DNA from 2 places in the Massilia sp. DD77 genome. Region 1 is predicted to be linked to the other one. Evidence: riboswitches for the same ligand, from Rfam matches in the RefSeq annotation. Region 1 holds a riboswitch; the other holds the start of a gene.
What was found. Region 1 has a riboswitch for glycine ahead of gcvT (glycine cleavage system aminomethyltransferase GcvT). Riboswitches for the same ligand answer to the same signal wherever they lie in the genome.
Positions count from the first base shown of each region.

Region 2: linked by a shared signal. The riboswitch ahead of V7778_RS23315 (hypothetical protein) and the one ahead of gcvT (glycine cleavage system aminomethyltransferase GcvT) in region 1 are both predicted to bind glycine.

Region 1 covers NZ_JBAMDH010000025.1:82,919-90,847, forward strand. The annotation lists gene V7778_RS16330 (methyl-accepting chemotaxis protein) at 1-1,599, shown strand, start outside; gene gcvP (aminomethyl-transferring glycine dehydrogenase) at 1,619-4,498, opposite strand; gene gcvH (glycine cleavage system protein GcvH) at 4,623-5,003, opposite strand; gene gcvT (glycine cleavage system aminomethyltransferase GcvT) at 5,053-6,183, opposite strand; glycine riboswitch at 6,233-6,339, opposite strand; glycine riboswitch at 6,358-6,441, opposite strand; gene V7778_RS16350 (ATP-dependent Clp protease proteolytic subunit) at 6,695-7,255, shown strand; gene V7778_RS16355 (hypothetical protein) at 7,429-7,620, opposite strand; partial or broken gene V7778_RS16360 (DUF1631 family protein) at 7,900-7,929, shown strand, end outside.
Region 2 covers NZ_JBAMDH010000055.1:14,052-21,980, forward strand. The annotation lists gene V7778_RS23300 (EAL domain-containing protein) at 1-1,955, shown strand, start outside; gene V7778_RS23305 (hybrid sensor histidine kinase/response regulator) at 2,106-4,505, opposite strand; gene V7778_RS23310 (C39 family peptidase) at 4,571-5,173, opposite strand; gene V7778_RS23315 (hypothetical protein) at 5,212-5,946, opposite strand; glycine riboswitch at 6,394-6,485, opposite strand; gene V7778_RS23320 (hypothetical protein) at 6,584-7,051, opposite strand; gene V7778_RS23325 (hypothetical protein) at 7,153-7,440, shown strand; gene V7778_RS23330 (hypothetical protein) at 7,524-7,829, shown strand.

The DNA.
Region 1 (7,929 bases):
GTCGCGATGGTGCGCCAGAACGCCTCGCTCGAATCCATCGTCGGCCAGCGCGCCGCCAACATGCGCGCCGCCGGGGACCTGGCGGCGCAGTCGCAGAGGGCCCATGCCGATATCTACCGGCTGCTGAGCTGGATGGGCGGCAGCTTTCCCGTCGCCCGTACCGAGCCGCTGCGGCGCGACATCCTGTTCCAGCACGAGCGCATCGGCGCCGGCCTGGCGCGGCTGGCGCGCATGACCGGCCCGCACGCGGCGGAGCGCCGCCACGTGGCGCAGGCCGTCAGCGCCCACCAGGCTTATGCCGCCGCGGTGCGCGACGTGATCGAGCTGGCCCCGATGGACGGGTCGATCTCGGCCAATGCCATGCTCAAGGCGGAAAGCGCCTTCGCCGTGGTCGCCCGGCGCCTGACCGACCTGACCCTGATCGAGGAGAGGCTGACGCGCCAGGCGTCGGACAGCGCCAGCGCGGACTTCCGCCTGGTGTCGACCCTGATGCCCATCGTGATCGCGCTTGCCGTCGGCATCTCGCTGGCGATCAGCTTCGCCGTGCGGCGCCTGCTGCTGGACGAGATCCGCGGCATCGGCGCCGCCGCCAGCGGGCTGGCCAGCGGCGACCTGACGGTGCGCGAGCGCGCCTACGGCGGCGACGAGATCGCCGACACCTCGCGCGCCCTGGACGCCAGCATCCGCCACCTGAACGGCACCTTGCGCAGCATCCTGGAATCGGCGCGCCTGATCGGCATAGCCTCGCGCGACATCAAGCTGGGCAGCCTGAGCCTGGGTAGCCGCGCCGTATTCGGGGCCAACTCGATGCTGGACACGGCGGGCTCGATGAAGGAACTGGAGGCCAGCGTCGGCCTGGCGGCCGACGGCGCGCATGCCGCCAACCAGCTGGCGGCATCGGCGGGAGAAGCGGCGCACGAGGGCGGCGGGGTGGTCGAGCGCCTGGTGGCGGCGCTGGCCTCGGGCAAGCGCAGCGCGTTACGGGTGGTGGAGATCGTGGACGCGCTCGACGCCCTGGCGGCGCAGGCCAACACGCTGGCGCTCAACGCCGGGCTGGACGCGGCGCGCAAGGGACTTGACGCCGCCGGCATGGCGGCGGTGACCTCGGAAATGCGCCAGCTGGCGCGGCGCGTGACGGCGTCGGCGGGCGAGATCCGGGTGCTGGCCACGCAGTCGGTGAACGAGATCGACGGCGGCGCCGCCTGGGCGGCGCAGGCCGGCAGCAGCATGCAGCAGATCGCCAGCTCGGTACGCCAGGTGGAAGACATCGTGAACCGAATCGGCTCGGTCAGCCTGGGCCAGGAGTCGAATTTGCAGGACGTGAACCAGGCCATCGTGCGCATGGACCAGGTGACGCGCCAGAACACCACCCTGGTCGAGGAGGCGGCGCTGGCCGCGCGCACCCTGCAGATGCAGGCGCTGGCGCTGTCGCGCACCATGGCGGGCTTCCGGCTCGCAGAGCCGCCGGCAGAGCCGCCCGCGGAACCGGTGGTGGAAAAGGAAAACGGCGCAGGTGGACAGGAAACCCCACGCGAACTCGCGCGCGAGCGCCGCCGTTATCCGGCCTCCCACTTGCGGCTGGCGTCCAGCCGCAAGTGAAAGCGCAGGCTACGATGGCTTACTCGTAGTCGCTGATCGGTGCGCAGCCGCAGAACAGGTTGCGGTCGCCGTACACGTTGTCGGCGCGGCCGACCGGCGGCCAGTACTTCTTCTTGCGCAGCGAAGCGACCGGGAAGGCCGCCACTTCACGGGTGTAGCCGTGCTGCCAGTCGTCGGCGGTGACCACGTCCGCGGTGTGCGGGGCGCCCTTGAGCGGGTTGTCCATCTTGTCGTACTCGCCGCGCTCGACCTTCACGATCTCGGCGTGGATGGTGATCATCGCTTCGATGAAGCGGTCCAGCTCCGCCTTCGATTCCGACTCGGTCGGCTCGATCATCAGGGTGCCGGGCACCGGGAAGCTCATGGTCGGGGCATGGAAGCCGAAGTCCATCAGGCGCTTGGCCACGTCTTCGTTGCTGATGCCGGTCTTGTCCTGCAGCGGGCGCAGGTCGATGATGCACTCGTGCGCGACCAGGCCGTCGTGGCCGGTGTACAGCACCGGGTAGTGCGGAGCCAGGCGGCGCGCGATGTAGTTGGCGTTCAGGATCGCCACTTCGGTCGCGGCGGTCAGGCCTTGCGCGCCCATCATCGCGATGTACATCCACGAGATCGGCAGGATCGAGGCCGAGCCGTAGGCCGCCGCGCTGACCGCGCCGATGCCCTGTTCGTCGCGGACGTAGCCGGTCGAGAGCTGGTTCGGCAGGAACTTGGCCAGGTGCGCGCCGACGCCGATCGGGCCCACGCCGGGGCCGCCGCCGCCGTGCGGGATGCAGAAGGTCTTGTGCAGGTTCAGGTGGCTGACGTCGCCGCCGAAGGCGCCCGGCGCGGCCACGCCGACCATCGCGTTCATGTTGGCGCCGTCGACATAGACCTGCCCGCCGTGGGCGTGCACGATCTCGCACAGTTCCTTGATGCCTTCCTCGAATACGCCGTGGGTCGACGGGTAGGTGACCATGACGCAGGCCAGGTCCTTGCTGTACTGCTCGGCCTTGGCCTTCAGGTCGTCCAGGTCGACGTTGCCGTTCTCGTCGCAGGCGGTGACGACCACCTTCATGCCGACCATGCTGGCCGAGGCCGGGTTGGTGCCGTGGGCCGAGGACGGGATCAGGCAGATGTTGCGGTGGCCTTCGCCACGCGACTCATGATATTTCTGAATAACGAGCAGGCCCGCGTATTCTCCTTGGGAACCGGCGTTCGGCTGCAGCGAGATGGCGGCGTAGCCGGTGGCGGCGCACAGCATGGCTTCCAGCTGGTCGATCATCTCGCGGTAGCCCACGGTCTGGTCGTTCGGTGCGAACGGGTGGATGTTCGAGAACTCCGGCCAGGTGACCGGGATCATTTCCGAGGTCGCGTTCAGCTTCATGGTGCACGAGCCCAGGGGAATCATGGTGCGGTCCAGCGCCAGGTCCTTGTCGGCCAGCGAGCGCAGGTAGCGCAGCATCTCGTGCTCGGCGTGATAGCGGTGGAAGGTCGGGTGGGTCAGGTAGGCGCTTTCGCGGGTGAGCGAGGCCGGGAAGGCGTCCGCCACGTCCTCGTCCAGGGCGTCGATGTCGATCGACTTTCCTTTGCCGAAGATGCCGAACAGCGCGGCCAGGTCGTCGCGGGTGGTGGTCTCGTCGAGCGAGATGCCCACGTGCTGGTCGTCGATGCGGCGCAGGTTGATGCCGGCCTCGTTGGCGGCGGTGTGCAGCGCGCCCGCGTCGCCCTTGATGGTCAGGGTGTCGAAGTAGGTGGTGTTGAGCACCTCGGCGCCGAGCTGCTGCAGGCCGCGGGCCAGGATGGCGGTCTGGCGGTGCACGCGCTGGGCGATCTGCTTCAGGCCCTGCGGGCCGTGGTAGACAGCGTACATGCCGGCCATCACGGCCAGCAGCACCTGGGCGGTGCAGATGTTCGAGGTCGCCTTCTCGCGGCGGATGTGCTGCTCGCGCGTCTGCAGCGCCAGGCGGTAGGCCTGGTTGCCCTGCGCATCGACGGTGACGCCGACCAGGCGGCCCGCCATGCTGCGCTTGAATTCGTCTCGGGTGGCCAGGTAGCCGGCATGCGGGCCGCCGAAGCCGAGCGGCACGCCGAAGCGCTGGCTGTTGCCGACGACCACGTCGGCGCCCCATTCGCCCGGCGGGGTGAGCATGGTCAGGGCCAGCAGGTCGGCGGCCACGACCACCATCGCGCCGGCGGCGTGCAGGTGCTCCACGGCGGCGCGGTAGTCGCGCACTTCGCCGTTCACGCCCGGGTACTGCAGCAGCACGCCGAAGCAGGTTTCGTTCAGGGTTTCGACATCGCTTGCCGCGATGGTGCGCACTTCGACGCCGATCGGCTTGGCGCGGGTCTCGATCACTTCGCGGGTCTGCGGCAGCACGTCGTCGGCCACGTAGAACACCTTCGAGGCCGACTTGCCGACACGCTGCAGCAGGGTCATGGCTTCGGCGGCGGCGGTGCCTTCGTCCAGCATCGAGGAGTTGGCGATGCCCATGCCGGTCAGGTCGGTGATGGTCTGCTGGAAGTTCAGGATCGCTTCCAGGCGGCCCTGCGAGATCTCGGGCTGGTAGGGGGTGTAGGCGGTGTACCAGGCCGGGTTCTCGAAGATGTTGCGCAGGATGACCTTCGGAGTGTGGGTGCCGTAGTAGCCCTGGCCGATCATCGACTTCATGACCTTGTTCTTCGACGCCAGCGCTTTCAGGACGGCAAGCGCGTCTTCCTCGGTGCGCGGCTCGGCGAACTGGCCCAGGTCCAGCGTGTCCTTGCGGCGGATGTTGGCAGGGACCACGGCGTCGATCAGGGCTGCGCGCGAGGCGTAGCCGAGGGTCGACAGCATGGCTGCCTGTTCGGATTCGGACGGGCCGATATGGCGCGGGATGAACGAATCGCGGGCTTCGAGTTGGGTGAGGCTGGAACGGGTCATGATGGTGGCCAGATGAATTGCCGGCGCCTTATGGGCTGGCGGGAATGAAGAAATTCGTGAAGAGTCGGGAAGCCTGGAATACGAAAAAGGCGCGCCGTGGTGGACGGCGCGCCTCTCTTGAGGATCAGTTGTCGGTGGTCTTGCCGTAGGCGTCGGCATCCATCAGCGCGTCGAAGCTCGCCGCATCGGCGGGCTGCAGCTTGAACAGCCAGGCGCCATAGGCGTCCTGGTTGATCGAGTCCGGCGCATCGGCGACCGGCTGATTCACGGCGGTGACGGTGCCCGACACCGGGGCGTAGATGTCGCTCGCCGCCTTGACCGACTCCACCACGGCGGCGTCGTCGCCGGCGGTAAAGGCCTTGCCGACCTGCGGCAGTTCGACGAACACGATGTCGCCCAGTGCGTCCTGCGCGTATTCGGTGATGCCGACGGTCAGGGTGCCGTCAGCCTCGCGGCGGACCCACTCGTGGGACTCGGTGTATTTCAGGTCGGTAGGGATGTTCATGTTTTTGCTCCTGGGGTGGGTGACGCGGTGATTATATTTGCTTGTTCTATTAGGCGGCGAGCACTTTGCCGTTGCGAACGAAGGGCAGCTTGACGACCGAGGCTGCCAGCTGCTTGTCGCGGATCACGACCTGCACGGTGTCGCCGATCGCCACGTCCAGCGGCACACGCGCGAGGGCGATCGCCTGCTGCATGCTCGGGCTGAAGGTGCCGCTGGTGATTTCGCCTTCGTTGCCGGCGGCGCTGATCACTTTCTGGTGGGCGCGCAGGATGCCGCCTTTCTCGCGCAGGATCAGGCCGACGAAGTTGGCCTGCTGGCCCTTGGCCTGGAGCGCGGCCTTGCCGATGAAGTCGCGCTCGGAGACCAGGTCGATGGTCCAGCCCAGGCCGGCGTCCAGCGGGTTCACGGTCTCGTCCATGTCCTGGCCGTAGAGGTTCATGCCGGCTTCCAGGCGCAGGGTGTCGCGCGCGCCCAGGCCGGCCGGCTTGATGCCGGCGGCGGCGAAGGCGTTCCACAGGGCTTCGGCCTTGTCCGCGGAGACGCCGATCTCGAAGCCGTCCTCGCCGGTGTAGCCGGTGCGCGCGACCATGACTTCGCCAAACGCCGTGTCGGGGACGATGACGACGTTGAAGGGCTTGAGCGCTTCCGAAGCGGCTTTCGTTTCCGGCAGCACGTCCCAGGCCTTGGCGCGGGCGTTCGGGCCCTGCACGGCGATCAGGGCGATAGGATCGAGGTTCTGGTCACTGCGATCGCGGCGCTGGGTGATGGTGAGGCCGGCATTGGTGGCGGCGTTCTGCTGGTTCATCCAGGCCACGTCCTTGTCGGCGGTGCCGGCGTTGACCACGATGCGGAACCAGTCTTCGCTGAAGAAGTAGACGATCAGGTCGTCGATCACGCCGCCTTCAGGGTTCAGCATGCAGGAGTAGAGGGCCTTGCCCGGGACCTGCAGCTTGTCGACGTTGTTGGCCAGCAGGCCGCGCAGGAAAGCCCGCACATTGGCGCCCTTGAGGTCGACCACGCACATATGGGACACGTCGAACATGCCGGCGTCAGTGCGCACCGCGTTGTGCTCCTCGATCTGGGAGCCGTAGTTGACCGGCATGTCCCAGCCGCCGAAGTCGACCATCTTGGCGCCGGCGGCACGGTGAGCGGAATTGAGCGGAGTCGCTTTGAGCGTCATGGAATCCTCAGGGCAGGTGAATAGGGGAGCGGGCACGTCGCCGTGCGCTTCAATCCCCTCTGTCCTTGGTACCTGAGAGATAGCGGCAAAGCCGCCTGCCCCTTCGGTGGGCCGCTCGCTCATGCCGAGCCGCGGCCGCTCTCCAGAGTTGAGCCGGCTGCGCCATGCGCCGCCGCTCCTTGACCGGTCCTTTTGCCTGAGAGTTTGTGGGTAGTGCCCCTTCGGCGGCAGCGTGCTGCGCTCTCCCGGTCAAGACTGTGGAGGATATGCTAGAGGGAGCCTGGTGTCAACCAGCCAAGAGGGGAGAAGAGGGGGCAAAAGCGGCGGCCTGCACCCTGTAAACGTTATTGCCGCCACTGGCGGCAATAACTCCCCGCCGTCGCGGGGATGACGGCCCGTGGGCCGCAGTTCGATTCCTAAAAGCATTGCCGCGCACTATAGACGCATGGTGGCAGGCCTCCTTCGGCGGTTTTGCTACACTTAAGGCACACACCTTGCCGCGGAAAAAACTATGAGCGAAGACAAATCACAACAGGAAAAAACAGGCTGGTTCACGCTGTCCGGCGACGTCAATAGCGACATGGTCCACCGGGTGTTCGACGCGGTCGCCGCCATGACCGAGGACGGCATCGAGACTGCCCACATCCTGGTGCAGTCCAATGGCGGCTACGTGAGCGACGGCCTGTGCCTGTACAACTTCATGGCCAGTTCACCGATCAAGTTTGTGATGTACAACGGCGGGGCGGTGGCCTCGATCGCGGTCATCCTCTACCTGTGCGGCAGCGAGCGCTATTGCAGCGACACGGCGCGCTTCATGGTCCACAAGTCGCATGCGACCGCTTCGCCGGGTTCGCGTCCGGATGCGCTCAACATCATCGTCGAGGGCCTGCGCGCCGACGACGCGCGTACCGAGTCGATCCTGCGCAAGACGGTCGAGCTGACCCCGGAGCAGTGGAGCATCCACCAGTATTCCGACCTGCACCTGAATGCGCGCGACGCCAAGACCGCCGGCCTGGTGAACGATATCCGCGATTTCGCGCCGCCCAAGGGCGCCATCCTGCGTAATATTTGAGCGGCGGCGGGCGGCGTGCGCATCGGATTGTCCGATGTGCGGAGGCCGCTTATCTGCATAGCCTATAGTTCTTGCGCCATCGCCACGGCGCCTTGTCCGACATATAGATGAAGAAAAGCCCGCCGGCATGTGCTCGGCGGGCTGGCGGCTCCGGGCCGGCCGGAGCAAAGCACTCAACGCTTGTCGTTCTTGTGGCTTTGACGGCCGGCTTCGGCGTGCTGCTCCGGGGTGCCGCCGCGGGTGCCGCCGCCCGAGCCCGATCCGGAGCCCGAGGAACCCGATTGCTTGTTGCCCGAGCTCTTGCTGCTCTGACGGCTGGCGTCCTGCTGGGACGAGCCGCGCTTGCTACCTTGCTTCGAGGCCATGATGTTTCCTTTCAAAGTGGGAGAGGACTTCTACTCGGCGATGTCCGAATGATTCGTGGCATGTCCGGTGAATTCATCATGCTTTTCGAGTTGATGCATCGCTATCGGAACACCGCCTGATGCAGTGTAGGAGACGCTCCTACAATCTGAAAGCAATTATTTCCTGATGAGTTAGTCCATCCTGCAGGGATACAGCAACATGTTTTCAGAAATATCGCCGTTGTTATTGCCTTATGGAAATAGTGTGGCACAATGGGGGAATCGACTCCGCTTGACGCCATGGCCACTCCATCCGCACAGACGCCCGCC
Region 2 (7,929 bases), on a different contig from region 1:
ACCGCATGATGGCCGACCTGCTGGACGCGCCGGAAGACGCGGCCGCGGCCGGCTACCCGCTCGAACAGCTGATTCCCGGCGACGAGCTGGGCGAGCGCCTGGGCGAGGCGCTGCGTTCAGGCTCGCCCCAGGACAACGTGCTGGTGACGCTTGACGGACGCGCCGACGGCCTGCGCTACGTCGAATTCAATATCCGCCGAACCCAGCAGGCAGGCGGCCAGCTGCTGCTCCTGATCGGCCAGGACGTCACCTTCCGCCGCAAGGCGCGCCTGCGCCTGCAGGAGAGCGAGGAATTCTTCCGCCTGACCTTCAACCAGGCCGCGGTCGGCATCGTCCTGCTCTCGAGCGACGGCCGCCTGCTGCGGGTGAACCGCAAGATGTCGCAGATCCTCGGCTACACCGAAGTCGAACTGCTGCAGCGATTCTTCCAGCAGCTCACCTGCGAGGAAGACCTGCCCGACGAGCTGGCCCTGATCCGGCGCCTCAAGACGGGCGAGATCAACGACTACCAGCGCGAGAAACGCCTGATGCGGCGCGACGGCACCACGGTCTGGGTCAACGTCAGCGTCTCGGTGATGCGTGACCCGCACGGCGACCAGCGCTTCATTTCGGTGGTGAAGGACATCTCGCGCCGCAAGCAGGCCGAGGAAGCGCTGCTGCGCATGGCCAACCACGACGCGCTCACCGGATTGCCAAACCGCGCGCTGCTGCAGGACCGGCTTGCGCAGGCGATCGCGCACGCGCACCGCAACGGCAGCCAGGTGGCGGTGATGTTCATCGACCTGGACCGCTTCAAGCATGTCAACGACAGCCTCGGGCACGACGCCGGCGACCGCATGATCGTCGAGATCGCGCGCCGCCTGTCCTCGACCCTGCGCGACAGCGACACCGTGGCGCGCCAGGGTGGCGACGAATTCGTGGTGGTGCTGCCCGACCTGGCCGGCGAGGAAGATGCCGCCACCGTGGCCGAGAAGCTGCTGGAAAACCTGTTCCAGCCCCTGGTCCTGTGCGGCCAGGAAGTGTTCCCGACCGGTTCGATCGGCATCGCCATGTATCCGCGCGACGGCCAGGACAGCGCCACCCTGCTCAAGAACGCCGACACCGCCATGTACCGTTCCAAGGGGCAGGGCGGCCACCACTACAGCTTCTACATGGCCGACATGGGCGCCCAGGCCTTCGAGCACCTGCGCATGGAGGGCGCCCTGCAGCGCGCCTTGCAGCGCCAGGAGTTCCTGCTGCACTACCAGCCGGTGGTGGACATCGGCAGCGGCGCCGTCAGCGGCGTCGAGGCGCTGCTGCGCTGGCAGCCGCAGGGCCAGCCCATGGTGTCGCCGGCCGATTTCATTCCGCTGGCCGAGGAGACCGGCCTGATCGTGCCGATCGGCGAATGGGTGCTGGCCACCGCCATGGAGCAGCAGGTGGCCTGGCGCCGCCAGGGCCTGCCGCCCGTGCGCATCAGCGTCAACCTGTCGGCGCGCCAGTTCCTGGGCCAGGACGTGGCCCACCAGGTGGGCATGCTGATGGCGCGCACCGGCTGCGACCCGCGCTACCTGACGCTCGAGATCACCGAGAGCGTGCTGATGGAAAACCCGGCCGCCGCCACCGAGACCATGGCGCGCCTGGCCGAGATGGGCGTGCAGCTGGCGATCGACGACTTCGGCACCGGCTATTCCAGCCTGGCGAGCCTGAAGCGCTTCCCCATCCACAGCCTCAAGATCGACCGCTCCTTCGTGATGGACCTGACCCAGGACGCCGACGACGCGGCCATCGTCAACGCCGTGATCGCGCTGGCGCACTCGATGAAGCTGAACGTGATCGCGGAAGGCGTGGAGACCGCCGAACAGCTGGCGATCCTGTCGGCGCGCGGCTGCGACCAGATGCAGGGCTACTGTTTCTCGCGGCCGGTGGCGCCGCAGGGGATCGAGGCCTTGCTCAGGGCTGCGAAGGCGGCATAAGACCGGCTGGCATACTGCCGTAAGCCGCACAACCGTCGTCCCGGCGAAGGCCGGGACCCAAGTTCGTGGCGCAGCGATAACGCATGCAAACTTAGGCCCCGGCCTGCGCCGGGGCGACGGTCATCAGGCCCCGGATGAGGATTGCACTACCTAAGCCCGCCCCACCGCCAATATCTGCTTCAGCTTCTCCGGATCCATCGGCTTCACGAAATGATGATGGAAGCCCACCGAGCGTGACAGGATGCGATCGTGCGCCTGGCCGTAGCCGGTGAGGGCGATGAACAGCGCCCCGGCGGTGGCCGGATCGGCGCGCAGGCGGCGCGCCAGCTCGTAGCCGTCCATGTCCGGCAAGCCGATGTCGAGGATGAACACTTGGGGTGGCCTACTTTGCGCGGCCTCGATCGCGTCGCGCGGGTGGGATTGCACCGACACCGCGTGGCCCTGGGCCTCGAGCAGGATCGCCAGCGACTCGGCGGCATCCACGTTGTCGTCCACGATCATGACCCGCATCGCCGGCGCCGCGGCCGCAGCGGCGTCCTGGCCGGCATGCGGCGTCCGTGCGCGCGCCGCGCCGGCGTCGATCGCCGGCAGCGCGATGGTGAAGGTACTGCCCGCGCCCGGCCCCGCGCTCTCGACCGTGACCGTGCCGCCGTGCAGGGTGACGATGGTCCTGACCAGGGCCAGGCCGATGCCGAGGCCGCCCTGGGCGCGGTCGGGCGTGCGCTCGGCCTGGGTGAACAGCTCGAATACGTGCGGCAGCAGGCCGGCATCGATGCCGATGCCGTTGTCGCTCACGCTGATGGCGACCATCCCGCCGCGCGCACGGACCTCGAGGCCGATGGCGCCGCCCTGGGGCGTGTACTTGGCCGCGTTGTTCAGCAGGTTGGCGACCACCTGGACCAGGCGGGTGCGGTCGCCGTGGACCAGGGCCGCACCCGGCTCCGCGCGGACCGTCAGCGCGTGGCGGCGCGCCTCGATCAGCGGGCGCGATTGCTCGACGGCGCTGGCCACCACGGCGCCGACGTCGACGTCGTCCTTTTCCAGCTCCACCAGGCCGCGCGTGACGCGCGAGACGTCGAGCAGGTCGTCGACCAGCGACACCATGTGCTTCACCTGGCGGCTGATGACTTCACTGGCCTTGCGCGCCCGCGCCGGATCGTCGGCGCTCAAGCGCAGCATCTCGGCCGCAGTGCTGATCGGCGCCAGCGGGTTGCGCAGCTCGTGCGCCAGCATGGCCAGGAATTCGTCCTTCTTGCGGTTGGCTTCGCGCAGCTCGAGTTCGGCCTGATAGCGCTCCGTCACGTCCACCGTGACCCCGCGCATGCGCGCCGGGCGCCCCTCGGCGTCGAACTGCACCTTGCCGCGGCTGTCGAGCCAGATCTGGCGCCCGTTGTCGGCGCGGACGAAGCGCACCACCTCCTGGTAGCTGCCGGCGCCTTCCAGCGCCCGGCGGTGCGAGGCGGCGATCTTGTCGCGGTCTTCCGGGTGGATGTACTCGCGGATCGCGTCCATGGTCGCCGGCTGGAAGCCCAGCACCAGCAGGGTGTTGTCGGAGTAGGCCAGTTCGCCGCTGGCGAAGTCCCAGTCCCAGACCACCATCTTGGCCGCGTGCATGCCGTCGCGCAGCCGTTCCTCGCTCTCGCGCTGGGCCGCCTGGGCCTCGACCGCGTCGGTCACGTCGTAGCCCTGGGCGAAGATGCCGATGGTCGTGCCGTACTGGTCCTTGTAGGGCTCATAGACCAGGTCGACGTAGCGCTGGGCGATCGGGCCGCCCGGTTCGCGCTGCACCGCGATCGGCATCGCGCGCGTGGCCCAGGACTGGCCGGTGGTGTAGACCCGGTCCAGGAATTCCTCGTAGCCCTGGCCGGCGACTTCCGGCAGCGCTTCCCACACCGCCTTGCCGAGCAGTTCGCGGTGGCCCACCAGCTGGTAATAGGCTTCGTTCACCATCTCGAACACGTGCTTGGGCCCCATCAGCACGGCCACGAAACCGGGCGCCTGGTTGAACAGGCTGCGCAGGTGCTCGCGTTCATTGTTGAGGATGCGCGACAAGGCCTCGTGCATCTGCGCCCGGTTGAAGTTCCCGGCGTTGCTCTCGCTGGGCGGCGTGAGCTGGAGCGTGGCGACCTGGGCGTCGGCGTCGAAGCGGTACAGTTCGGTGACGTCCACCGGGTTCTGGATCACGAGCAGGGGCTTGCCGTCGTCGTCCAGTACCGGCGTATGCACCGTGCTCCAGTAGCGCTCCTCGAAGCGGGGACCGTTCGGCGTCGGCACCTCGACCGCATAGCGCACGAAGGCGGTGGTGTCCGGCTCGCCCTTGGCCAGGGCGCGCAGCATCGAGGCCTTGACCTCGGCGATATCGGTGGCGTCCGGATTGGCGGGATCTTCGGGAAAAGCATCGAACACGTAGCGGCCGACGATGTCTTCCTCGGTGCGCTGGACCGAGCGCAGGTAGGCCCCGCTGGCGCCGACGATCGTCAGATCGGGGGCCATCACCAGGTAGGGGTAGGGGGTAGCGCGAAACAGGGCTCGGTAGTCGTTCAGGTTCATGCGCCGGATTGTCGCATGGATAGCCCCATTTTCCGCTGACGCTTGCCCCCCACCCGCTCCCGGTTTTACAGCGCCGGGCTGACGTTCATGCGCTGGGTATGGGTCCAGCGGTGGTCGGAGGCCGACACCGCCGAGCTGTAGGTGCGCCAGGTCTGGCCCTCGCCCGGCCACGGATCCATGATGTAGACGTAGTTCACGCCGTTATAGGTCTCGTAGCCGCGCCCGGCCATGATGTGTCCGCCGCCATTGGTCCAGCCGTAGCGGATCACGAACGGGCGGTTGGCATTGATGTCGGCGACCACGCTGTTCCACGACGAGGCCACGTTGTAGGCGGTGTTCGGCACCCCCCAGGCGGCCAGGATGTTCTGCACGCTGCCGCCCGTGCCGTACATCGAATTCGGCTGGTTGGCGTAGCTGTTCCAGTTGAAGGTGGAATTGCCGCAGGCGTAGTTGATGCCGAAGGCCCAGTTCACGATCTGGCACTGGCTCGGGGTCTTCTTGTACAGATTCAGGATGGCCTTGCTGCTGGCCGACCAGCACCATTGGCTGTGCTCCTGGGTGGTCAGGGGCACGTTGAGGGTCCGCCATTGGGCGAAGGCGCTCGGGGCGGCCAGGGTCAGCGCGGCGGCGGCCAGCAGGCCGCTCAGTGTCTTGTGTTTCTTGTTCATGGCTTGTCTCCGTATGCTTGATTGTCGTTGGCGCCGTCTTAGCGGTGCTCGTCCAGGTTGCGCTTGACCGCGGCGCGCAGCGCCGGCAGCAGCTCGGCTTCATCGGCCAGGACCGCGGTGGGGCGGCCGAAAGCGTCTGCGCGCTGCAGCGGCAGCGAAGCGCGGGCGGAAAACAAGGGAGCGAAGCGCGTGCCGCCGGCGGTCTCGACTTCGAGCAGGTCGGAACGGGCCTGGTAGATGCGCAGCAGGCGCAGGTTGGAGCGGTCGGCGTTCCCGTGCACGCCGGCCAGGGCGTCGAGGTCCTTCGACAGGACCGCGCCGCCATAGGCGACGGTCTCGAAGCGGCCCTGATGCCGTTCCACCGTCGCCAGTCCGATCGGACGGTCGCCCAGCAGCACCACGAAGCGCCACTGGTTGGCGTGGCGCGCCATGTTCTTCATCTTGCCGCGGCCGTTCAGCAGCTGGTCCGGATCGATGGTGTAGACCGGGAAACCGTCGCCGATGCGCGCATCCTTCAGCGAACGCAGGTCCTGCACGTCGAAGGGGAAGCCTTCCGGCGCCGATCCGCGCTGCAGCTGGTGGTTGATGAACCGGCTGAGATCGCGCTGGGCGGCGGCGAGGGCGCCTGAATGCTGGGTGGCGGCGAGGCGCGCCGCGCCCGGATCGCCCGCCTGCGCCAGTGCCTGCGGAGCGGCCAGGCCGAGTCCGAGGCCGAGCGCCCAGGCCGCGAGCAGTGCGCGCGGCTTGCCGTGTTGCCGTTGTTGAGCTTGCATTAGTACTCTCCATGAAAAATGAAAAAGCGACTCCCCGCCAGTCCGAGCGGGCGTCGGTTGCTGCTGCAAAGGACACGCCACAGGCGTGCCGGACAAAGGTGTGGATGCGGCCTCGCGGCCGCGGCCGGCAAGATGACGGACTAGGACGGACTAGGACGGACCAGGACGGCGCGGCGCGCCGCGGCGAGGCGGCCGTGGGAAGGGGCCAGGTAGGCAAGGGCGCGTTGCGCGGGCGCGCAAGGGCCCGGGGCGCCGCGCGCGGCACCAGGCAGGAATTCGGTCGACATACAATCCAGACACAGAAAGCGTCACAAGGGAAGACCGCGCGCCATCGGCGCGTCGGCACCCCCTCTGTGCTGGACCTGAGAGATTCACAGCCGCCATTGCGGCTGTTTGCTCCTTCGGTGTGCCGCGACGACGAACTCACGGCAACTCTTCAGAGTGTACTTCGCGGGATCGGTCCTTTTGCCTGAGAGATTCCGGGGTGGTTGCTCCTTCGGCGCCGTCGGGGATAGGACAGTCTCTCCCGATACCGCGGTTGGCTGTGTGCCAACTGTCTAGACAGGATAGCCCAGCTATTTCAATAAACTCAACGGTTTTGTGCGGCGTGTTGTTTCCGCACCCGCGTGCGCCGGGATCAGCGCGCCCCGTCGCCGGACGTACCGGACGATTCCGCGCCGCGGCCCGGGCGCTCGCCCAGCTTGTCCGAATCGTCGTCGGTGCCGGCGCGGTTCGCCATGCCGCCGTCGGCGGCGGCCGCGTCGCTGGGATTGCCGCCGCCGGACATGGCGACCTCGTCTTGCTGGCGGTTCTGCTGGCCCTGGCTGCCCTCGGCCTTGTCCACCGTGCTGCCCGGCACGCGTCCGCCGGCATTGCCGTGGCTCGACTGGGCTGCGCCCGCAGGGCCGACGTTGCTCTCCGGCGAGGCATGGTTGAAGTTGGTGTAGCGTCCCGAGCTGGCTTCGGTGCCGCGCTGCTCGCTCTGGCCGACGCTGGAGTAGCCGGCGCTGTCATCGGCGACGAAGCCGGAGGCGGAATCGGCGCTCTGGCGCAGGCCCTGCGGCGGCGCACGGTCACCCGAGGCGCGTGGTTTTCGATCGCTCATCATGGTCTCCTTGGCGTAAATGATGGACAGCTTCGATCTTAGCCATTCTTGCCGGATGCCCAATAGGAGCACGGTCCAGGGCCGCGTAGGAAGAGTCGGACGTGACGGTCCGTGACTTTTCCAGGCGAGGAAAATGTTATGCTGGTCTGCCAAGCGCAGGCGATGAATTTACTATTAAGAAAATGCTGAAAACCGCTGTCGTGAACGTCCTGAAGCGCAGCTGGATGCTACTCGTCTGCATTGCCGCAATCACCGTGAGCATGCAAACCTTGCGCGATACGCACGTCTCTTTCATCGCACTTGTCCTGATTTTGCTGGCGGCACTGCTGGCTGTCGGCCTTGTTGCACTTCCGGTCGAGATGCATAAATTGCGCAACGGCCGTCACTAGGGCCTGGCTTTCAGTGTCGATGTCGATCCATGCATCGTGAGTTGCGACAAATAATCCGTATCAGAACTTTATTCACGACCGGCATGGCCGCAGGCGCCTTGACCTATCTTTCGCTCGCGGTTCCGGGGCGTGTCAGCGCGGTATGCGCCAACGTGGACATGCCCGTCCTTTGCCCGGTGCTGGCCTATGGTTTTCCGCTGCCGTTTCTCGCGGACAGCCAAGGGGTGTCGCCGGTAGGGTCGGTGGCGCGGGATCCCTTGTCCTTGCTGATCGGCCTGGATGACGTCCTGTGGCCGCGGCTGGGTTTGTCGATCGCGTTCTGGATGCTTGTCGTCGTGGGTGGCAGCTTCGCTTGGCGGCGCTGGAACCAAGCACACCATGGTGAGTGAGCCGATCGCGGAAACCTAAGTGGCGACACGGCGGCGGGAGCCGCACTACAGTCGAGTGGCGTTCCCGACGTGGGCGGCCCTGCACGCCGCGCGCCTCGGG